DNA from 4 places in the Streptomyces sp. NPDC055189 genome. Region 4 is predicted to be linked to each of the others. Evidence: riboswitches for the same ligand, from Rfam matches in the RefSeq annotation. Region 4 holds a riboswitch; each other region holds the start of a gene.
The links. A riboswitch is a leader RNA that binds a small molecule or an ion and turns the genes downstream of it on or off. The one in region 4 is predicted to bind cobalamin.

Region 1 (2,193 bases), on a different contig from region 4:
GCGGCGGTAGTCGGCCGCCGGGATACGGACGGGGTTGCGGGCCAGCTGCTCCTCGGTGAGCCACTCCTGGTCGTGGCCGCCCGCCTCGATCAGCGCGTAGATCAGCTCGTCGCCGTCGCCGGAGACCAGGCCGGGCACCTCTTCGGTGCCGAAGTCGTAGCCCTCCTCCTGGAGGCGCCGCAGCAGGGCGACGGCGCTGGCGGGGGTGGCAAGGCCCACCGCGTTGCCGATGCGCGAGTGCTTGGTCGGGTAGGCGGACAGGACGAGCGCGACGCGCTTGTCGGCGGCCGGGATGTGGCGAAGGCGCGCGTGCCGTACGGCGATGCCGGCCACGCGGGCGGCGCGCTCGGCGTCGGCGACGTAGGCGGGCAGACCGTCCTCGTCGATCTCCTTGAAGGAGAACGGCACCGTGATCAGCCGCCCGTCGAACTCGGGAACGGCGATCTGGCTGGCGGCGTCGAGCGGGGATACGCCCTCGTCGTTGTCCTCCCAGTCGGTGCGCGAGCTGGTGAGGCAGAGCGCCTGGAGGATGGGCACGTCCAGGCCGCTGAGGGCTCCGGCGTCCCAGGACTCGTCGTCGCCGCCCGCGGAGGCTTCGGCGGGCCGCGTGCCGCCCGCCGCGAGGACCGTGGTCACGATCGCGTCGGCGGCGCGCAGTTCCTCGATGAGTTCGTCCTCGGGGGTACGCAGCGAGGCGACGTACAGCGGCAGCGGGCGGGCGCCGGCGTCCTCGACGGCGCGGCACAGCGCCTCGATGAAGGCGGTGTTGCCGCTCATGTGGTGGGCGCGGTAGTAGAGCACCGCGACGGTCGGTCCCTCGATGTCGCGGGCGGTGCGCTCCAGCGGGCCCCACGAGGGCGCCGCGGCGGGCGGTTCGAAGCCGTGGCCGGTGAGCAGGACGGTGTCGGAGAGGAACCTCGCCAGCTGCTCGAGGTTGTCGGGGCCGCCGTGGGCCAGGTAGGCGTGGGCCTCGGCGGCCAGGCCGATGGGCACGGTCGAGGCGGCCATCAGCTGGGCGTCGGGGGCCTGTTCACCGGTGAGGACGACCACGGGGCGGCCGGTCGCGATGACTTGGTCGAGGCCGTCCTGCCAGGCGCGCACGCCGCCAAGGAGACGTACGACGACCAGATCGGTGCCGTCCAGGAGCTGCGGAAGGTCCTCGAGCGCGAGCCGGGAGGGGTTCGCGTAGCGGTAGGTGACCGGGCCGTTTGCGGCGCGGGCGCTGAGCAGGTCGGTGTCGGACGTCGACAGGAGCAGGATCATGCGGCGTCGTGCCTTCCTCGGGGTGTCCACGCCCCGGGTGGTGTCGATGGCGTCTCCCCTGCTCGAGCGGACGAGAGCTCGGGGAAGGGAGTTCCTGACTCACCCGGCACCAGGACCGGGTTCACAGTGGCGGGACCGCGCCGGAATCGCACCGGGCTTCCTCCCCTTGTCGCCGTCTGTGGCGACGACGGGCCGGCCGGCCCGTCGCTAGGAATACTAAGGGCCGATCAACTACCGGGGGGCAGGCGGACCTGCTGCGATAGGTCGGTATGCTCGCCGCCATGCCCCCATCGGTCCCCTCGCCTGCGCTCTCGGGAGACGAGTCTGCCCGCAGCCGTGGTGACGCCTGCCCCGGGACGCTTCGGCTGCACCGGGCGGACGACGGGGCACTGGCGCGCGTCCGCGTTCCGGGCGGTCTGCTGTCCGCGGGGCAGGCCGATGCGCTGCGGGAGCTGGCCCGGCACCTCGGAGACGACGAGTTGCATCTCACATCCCGCGGCAATGTGCAGTTGCGCGGGCTGCGTACGGACTGCGGGAACGAACTGGCCCATGTCCTGGGCCGCGTGGGGCTGTTGCCCTCCGAACGCCACGAGCGTGCGCGCAATGTGGTGGCCTCCCCGCTCTCGGGACTCGACGGCCGAGGAGAGCGGGACGTCCGCCCGTGGCTGTCCGCCCTGGACGAACTGCTGTGCACCAGCGATCGGGCCGCCGATTTGTCCGGCCGGTTCCTGTTCGCCCTCGATGACGGCCGCGGCGACGTGGGCGCTCTCGGCGGGGACGTGACCCTGACGGCGCGCGGCGACGACGAGGCACTGCTGCGGATCGGCCCATCGCAGGACGCCGTTCTCGTACGTTTCGCGCAGGCGCCGCAGGCCGCCCTCATCGCGGCCGAGACCTTCCTTGACCAGGCGGCCGGCACGGGTGCCTGGC
Region 2 (2,193 bases), on a different contig from region 4:
GGGTTCATCAGCGCGCTCGGTTCGACGCGGGCGGCCTGTGCCTGCATGGCCTGGGCCCGCCCGATCTCCGCCCCCTCGCGCGTGACGAAGGAGTTGAGGGACATGTTCTGCGCCTTGAACGGCGCGACCGAGACCCCTTTACGGGCCAGCCACCGGCAGATCCCGGCGGTGATCACGCTCTTCCCGGCATCCGACGTGGTACCGGCAACGAGCAGCCCACCACTCATCAGGCCCCGCCCTTCCGCATAGTGCTCACCACTGCCGCGACCCCCAGGGCAAGCAGCCCCACCCGGCGCGACAGCTTCACGGCCCGTTCGATGTCGGCGACTTCGACGGCACGCCCGTCCCCGTTCAGGACGGGCCGGTGCTCGACCCGGCCTCCGTACGAGAGGCTCCCCCCGAGCCGCACCCCCAACGCCCCCGCGAAGGAGGCCTCCACGGGTCCCGCGTTGGGGCTGGGATGCTTGGCGGCGTCCGCGCGCCAGGCCCGCAGGGCGCCACGGGGCGCATCCCCGGCGGCAGCCGCGAGAACCGCGGTGAGCCGGGCCCCTGGCCACCCCAGAACATCATCGAGGCGCGCGGAGGCCCACCCGTAGCGCCGGTACTTCGCGGACTTGTGCCCGACCATGGCATCGAGCGTGTTCACGGCCCGGAAACCGACAAGCCCCGGAACCCCGCCGAGCGCGCCCCACACCAGGGCGCCGACCACGGCATCGGAGGTGTTCTCGGCGACCGACTCGACCACGGCCCGCGCGATGCCGTCGGCGTCCAGGGCCTGCGGATCCCGCCCGCACAGATGCGGAAGCCGCTCCCTGGCGACCTCGACGTCCCCGGCGGCGAGCGCCCCGCCGATGGCCCGCGCCTCACGACCAAGCGAGGTGCCGCCGACCACGGCCCAGGTGGTGGCGGCGGTCAGCGCGACGGACGCGGCGCGTGAATCACGTACGAGACAAGAGGCCAGAGCGGCGGCACCGGCCGCACCCCCGGCGCACACCACGGCGTGCAGGGCGCCCCACCCGCGGTGGTCGCGCCACAGCACACGCTCGACGACGCCCGCGCCACGCCCGAACACGGCGACCGGATGCCCGCGGCGGGGATCGCCGAGGAACAGATCACCGAGGAGGCCGGCGGCGGCGCCGTACGCGAAGTCGCGATCGGCACTCATGGCTTCAGCCGGCCGTGACGCGGAGGGGAGCAGGCAGGGGCACAGAGACCGGCAACGGGCGGCCGCGCATGGCGATATGTCCTCACTCAGGGTGTCCGCGCCCTGATTCGACGAGATCGGCGGCGAGAGTTCCTGGCTTCCGAGGAGTCGTCTCCTCGGTGACAGTGGCGGGACCGCGCCGGATTCGCACCGGCTTCCTCTTCTGCCGCCGTAATGGCTCCGGCAGTCCACCACGCCCGCGTACGCCCGTCAACTTGCCGTTGACCTGGGACGGGAGAGTGTGCCGAGGCCCACATGAGGCCGATTTTTCCCTAGGCCTGGAAATTGAACTTTCCTAGACTGGAACACGACAACCGGAGAGCGGTCCAAGCGTGATTCGGTCCGGGTCGTTACGTGGTGCGGTGGTTCTCGGCGGACCTGTCGGCCTTCCAAGATCACGGCACTATCGTGCGTCGGCGTGGGCGAAGGACGATGGGCACGCGTCGAGGGAGGCCGGCTCTCCGGCCGGGGGAGGTCGGCGTGTCCAGTAAAAGTTTGTCCGGATGGTCATGGCACCGGAGCAGTTACAGCGAATCCGGAGACTGCGTCGAAGTGGCCTTCGTGCGGGAGGCGGTGATCATCCGTGATTCGCAGAACCCGTCGGGGCCACGCGTCGTCTTCTCCGGTGAGCGCTGGCAGGCGTTCCTGAGCGCTCTCGTTCGTGCGGGGGGAGAGGGAGGGGGAACAGGATGACCGAGCATCACCTCGCCGAAATGCGGCACCTGGTGGGCGGTGTGCACGGGGGGAAACGCAAGGCATCCGGGGTCGTCGTGGTCGTGGCGGGGTGTGCGTTGCTCGGCGCCGCTGCCGCCCTGGTCGGCGCGGCGGCTTCGCTCCTCGTCGAAGGAACGGCCGCCCGGCTTGCCGTCTGGGCCTTCGTGGCCATGGCAGCCGCCGTGTTCATGGGTTTCTGGTGGGGCCTGGCCGAGCTCAGGCATGATCACCGGCCCCGGGCTCGGGCCGCTGGGCGGGCACCACAGCACGGCGGT
Region 3 (2,193 bases), on a different contig from region 4:
GACCGGGATGGGGACGTTGACGCCGACCATGCCGGTGTCGACGCGGCGGGTGAAGTCGCGGGCGGTGTCGCCGTCCCTGGTGAAGATCGCTACCCCGTTTCCGTACTGGTGCTCGCTGGGCAGCTGCAGGGCTTCCTCGTAGTCGTCGACCCGTACGACGCACAGGACGGGGCCGAAGATCTCCTCGCGGTAGATCCGCATCTGCGGACTGACCCGGTCGAAGAGCGAGGCACCCGCGAAGAATCCGTTCGCGTGCTCCGGCAGGGTGAATTGCCGTCCGTCGACGACGAGTTCGGCGCCTTCGTTGACGCCGATGTCCACGTACCGCCGGACGCGGTCGAGGGCGTCCCTGCTCACCAGCGGGCCGAAGTCGGCGTCCGGGTCGTCGCTGCGGCCGATGCGAAGGGCGCCGATGCGTGCCTTGAGCGCGGCTACCAGCGCGTCGGCGGTCTCCTCGCCGACGGGAACGGCCACCGAGATGGCCATGCAGCGCTCGCCCGCCGAGCCGTATCCGGCGCCGATGAGGGCGTCGACGGCCTGGTCGAGGTCCGCGTCGGGCATGACGATCATGTGGTTCTTGGCGCCGCCGAAGCACTGGGCACGCTTTCCGTGGGCGGCGGCGGTGGCGTAGATGTGCGCGGCGACGGGAGTGGAGCCGACGAAGCCGAGCGCGCCGACCCGGGCATCCTCCAGGAGGGTGTCGACGGCTTCCTTGCCGCCGTTGACGACGTTCAGGACGCCGGGCGGCAGGCCTGCCTCCAGGAACAGTTCGGCCAGCCGCAATGGCACGGAGGGATCACGCTCGGACGGCTTGAGGATGAACGCGTTGCCGCAGGCCAGAGCGGGCGCGGCCTTCCACAGCGGGATCATCGCGGGGAAGTTGAACGGGGTGATCCCGGCGACCACACCGATCGGGGAGCGCAGCGAGTGCACGTCGATGCCGGTGCCCGCGTTGTCCGTGAACTCGCCCTTGAGCAGATGCGGGACCCCGGCGGCGAACTCCACCACCTCCAAGCCGCGTTGGATGTCACCGTGCGCGTCGGCCACGGTCTTGCCGTGCTCGGCCGACAGCATCCGTGCCAGGGAGTCGCGTTCTGCCTCCACGAGTTGCAGGAAGCACAGCAGGACGCGGGCGCGCCGCTGGGGGTTCCAACGGCCCCACTCCTCCTGCGCGGTGACCGCGTCGGCGATCGCCGCCTCGGTGTCGGCCCGGCTCGCCAGCGGTACGCGGGCCTGGACGGTGCCGGTGTTGGGGTCGTAGACGTCGCCGAAGAGGCCGGACGTGCCGACGGTGTGCTTGCCGCCGATGAAGTGGGTGAGTTCACGGACCATGGGTGCGTGCCTGCTCTCGTCAGGTGAGATCCGGGGAAGGCACGGCGCATCGCCGGACCGGGCACACAGGTGTGTCCGCTGCCGGTGCGGGCCGCCGTGGGACAGCGAACGTCGGGACCGCCAGGGTCACGAAGATCTATGAGCGCAAAGTGAGTTGACTGCGCTCCGCCGGATCACCGAGGTCATGAGTACGGACCGGTGCCATGCGTGTCTGCTCCATCCTCGTGGACAACACGGAACATTCCGCGGCCGGTATCCTGACTCCCGGATCTCCGCGCGCCGCCCGCCTTCCCGGCAGACTTCGCCAGTGGCGTGTGGATGACAGCACACTCCCCGGTCACAGTGGCGGGACCGTGCCGGATTCACACCGGCTTCCCTGCACCGCGGACCTTGTGCCACGAAGATATAGTTGGACGTCCTAGTAAGTCCAGCCCTCCTGGCCGCGGGTCGCGACAGGAGCACTGCCGGTGCGGCCCATACGATCTGCCCACCCGCCCCGAAACTCCCGGAGCCGTCCGATGGATGACCTCGCACAACGGTGCAGCCCCCGGCGGCGTCGATGATGTCGCTCGCCCTCTACCTCCCCGGCGCGGGCAACCTCCCGCGATGGCTGCAGATCACGGTCGCAGTCGTGGTCATCGGCGCGATGGCGACCCGCATCTGGCTGTTCGTCCGCCGCCGGAAGTAGGCATCCCCGCCGCACCGGTTCCGGCGCCGCCGCTTTGCCCGTCGGGCCGCAGCACGACCACTGGAAGAATGCGTGCACATGCGCACCCTCTACCTCGTCACCCACCCCGAAGCCACCCACCATGTCGAGGGCGTCGTCGGCGGATGGCATGACTCTCGGTTGACCCCTGCCGG
Region 4 (2,193 bases):
GGAGACGTCGACCCGGTCGGCCAGACCCAGCAGCGTGCCCAGCGTGGACAGCGACTTCGACAGGTCGTTGATCCAGATGTTGCGGCCGTTGACGACGCCCGCGACAAGACGCTTGCCGGGAAGCCCGCCGACGGCGGCGAGATCCTGGAGCTGGCTCGCGGCGGACTCGGTGAAGTCCAGGGCGAGCCCCTCGACCGGCGCCTTGGCGAGCACCGGCAGCGCCTCGCCGAGCCTGCCGAAGTAGGAGGCGACCAGGAGCTGCGGACGGTCGGTGAGGGCGCCGAGGTCGCGGTAGGCGCGGGCGGCGGCGTTGAGTTCGGCCGGGGTGCGGTCCTGGACCAGGGCGGGCTCGTCGAGCTGTACCCATTCGGCGCCTGCCGCGCGCAGGTCGGCGAGGACCTCGGCGTACACGGGAAGGAGCCGGTCGAGCAGCGTGAGCGGCTCGAAGCCGGCGGCGACGCCGGGTGCGGGCTTGGCGAGGAGCAGATAGGTGACCGGGCCGACCAGGACCGGACGGGCGGCGAGGCCCAGCGCGATGGCCTCCTTCAGCTCGGCGACCTGCTTGGCGGAGTCGGCGGTGAAGACGGTGTCGGGACCGAGTTCCGGTACGAGGTAGTGGTAGTTGGTGTCGAACCACTTGGTCATTTCGAGCGGCGCCACGTCCCGGGTACCGCGGGCCATCGCGAAGTAGCCGTCGAGGGCGTCGTTCTCGACGGCCTCGCGGTGCCGCTGGGGGACGGCGCCGACCATGACGCTGGTGTCCAGTACGTGGTCGTAGTACGAGAAGTCACCGGTGGGCACTTCACTGATGCCGGCGTCGGCCAGGTGCTGCCAGGTGGCCGCGCGCAGTCGGGCCGCGGTGTCCCGCAGGGCGTCGGCGGTGACGCGGCCCTTCCAGTAGCCCTCGACGGCCTTCTTCAGTTCCCGGTGGGGGCCCTGGCGGGGGTAGCCGTACACGGTGGACCGTGCTGCCGCGGCTGCGGACTTCGATGTCACGGAAATCTCCTTCGCGAGATGACTCCTGAGAACCCCGGTGACGGGACACGGGCGCGAAGGGGTGACGGACCCGGCGGATCCCACCCGCGCCACGAGCGCGGTGCTCCGCCTGATCTGTACGCCGACCCGCCCACGAGGTCACCGGAATTTCCGTACGTGAGGGATCACGTACGGGCAACGGGCAGGTCTTCGGACTCGCGGGCACATCTGCCGGGGCAGATTCCTACTGGCCGTCGCTTCCCGGATCCGCGTGGATCCAGTGCGTATGACGGCGGTCGTTCCCACTCACCGCTGCGGGGCAGTCCCGGATTCCCACCGGGTTCCCTCTTGCGACGCTCCTGTCTGGCGGACAGGGCGAACCAGCTGCACTGGCCAGGCTAAAGGGTGGTCGGCCTGTTGGGCACCACTGATCACAATCCGGACCGTGAGGTGAGACACGGCCCCCAACTCCTGAGGCGGGGCAGCGCATGCGGAGGCGGGCGGCGCATGCGGAGGCGGGGCAGCGCATGCGGGGGCGCGGAACAGATCACCACTCTGTTCCGCGCCCCCGCCCACAGCAGCCGCAGGCCCCTCGGCCCGGCGGCGGACCCGGGCCCCTCAGCCCTGGTCGTAGGTGTGGAACCCGCGCCCGCTCTTGCGGCCAAGCAGACCCGCTTCCACCATGCGCCGCAGCAGCGGTGGCGGGGCGTACAGGGGTTCCTTGAACTCTTCGTAGAGCGATGCCGCGATGGAGGCGACCGTGTCCAGGCCGATCAGATCGGCCAGTTTCAGCGGCCCCATCGGGTGCGCGCAGCCCAGCTCCATGCCCGCGTCCACGTCGGCGGCCGTGGCGAAGCCGGACTCGGCCATCCGGATCGCCGAGAGCAGGTAGGGGATGAGCAGGGCGTTGACGACGAAGCCCGCTCTGTCCCTGGACCGGACGACCGTCTTGCCCAGGGTGTGCGAAGCGAAGTCCTCGACGGCGGCGAGCGTCCGCGCGCCCGTGTGCAGCGAGGAGACGACCTCGACCAGGGGAAGGACGGGGGCCGGGTTGAAGAAGTGCAGCCCGAGGACGCGGTCGGCACGCCGGGTCGCCATGCCCAGGCGCATGACCGGGATGGAGGAGGTGTTGGTGGCGAGGATCGCTTCGGGGTCCTCGACGACCTTGTCCAGGGTCGCGAAGAGCTCCGTCTTCGCGGCGGTGTCCTCCACGACGGC

Region 1: it holds a riboswitch for cobalamin, as region 4 does, so the genes downstream of both, cobN (cobaltochelatase subunit CobN) here and metE (5-methyltetrahydropteroyltriglutamate--homocysteine S-methyltransferase) in region 4, are expected to answer to the same signal.
Region 2: it holds a riboswitch for cobalamin, as region 4 does, so the genes downstream of both, ACWFR3_RS35515 (cobalamin biosynthesis protein) here and metE (5-methyltetrahydropteroyltriglutamate--homocysteine S-methyltransferase) in region 4, are expected to answer to the same signal.
Region 3: it holds a riboswitch for cobalamin, as region 4 does, so the genes downstream of both, ACWFR3_RS42755 (CoA-acylating methylmalonate-semialdehyde dehydrogenase) here and metE (5-methyltetrahydropteroyltriglutamate--homocysteine S-methyltransferase) in region 4, are expected to answer to the same signal.

Annotation. Positions count from the first base shown of each region.
Region 1 is NZ_JBSGSG010000019.1:110,498-112,690, reverse strand. It holds gene cobN (cobaltochelatase subunit CobN) at 1-1,263, opposite strand, end outside; cobalamin riboswitch at 1,333-1,484, opposite strand; gene cobG (precorrin-3B synthase) at 1,533-2,193, shown strand, end outside.
Region 2 is NZ_JBSGSG010000073.1:38,296-40,488, reverse strand. It holds gene ACWFR3_RS35520 (cobyric acid synthase) at 1-227, opposite strand, end outside; gene ACWFR3_RS35515 (cobalamin biosynthesis protein) at 227-1,165, opposite strand; cobalamin riboswitch at 1,270-1,412, opposite strand; gene ACWFR3_RS35510 (DUF397 domain-containing protein) at 1,637-1,897, shown strand; gene ACWFR3_RS35505 (hypothetical protein) at 1,894-2,193, shown strand, end outside; gene ACWFR3_RS35500 (hypothetical protein) at 2,135-2,193, opposite strand, start outside.
Region 3 is NZ_JBSGSG010000116.1:10,571-12,763, forward strand. It holds gene ACWFR3_RS42755 (CoA-acylating methylmalonate-semialdehyde dehydrogenase) at 1-1,332, opposite strand, end outside; cobalamin riboswitch at 1,563-1,733, opposite strand; gene ACWFR3_RS42760 (hypothetical protein) at 1,871-2,020, shown strand; gene ACWFR3_RS42765 (histidine phosphatase family protein) at 2,099-2,193, shown strand, end outside.
Region 4 is NZ_JBSGSG010000067.1:14,916-17,108, reverse strand. It holds gene metE (5-methyltetrahydropteroyltriglutamate--homocysteine S-methyltransferase) at 1-996, opposite strand, end outside; cobalamin riboswitch at 1,160-1,375, opposite strand; gene ACWFR3_RS33935 (3-hydroxybutyryl-CoA dehydrogenase) at 1,594-2,193, opposite strand, start outside.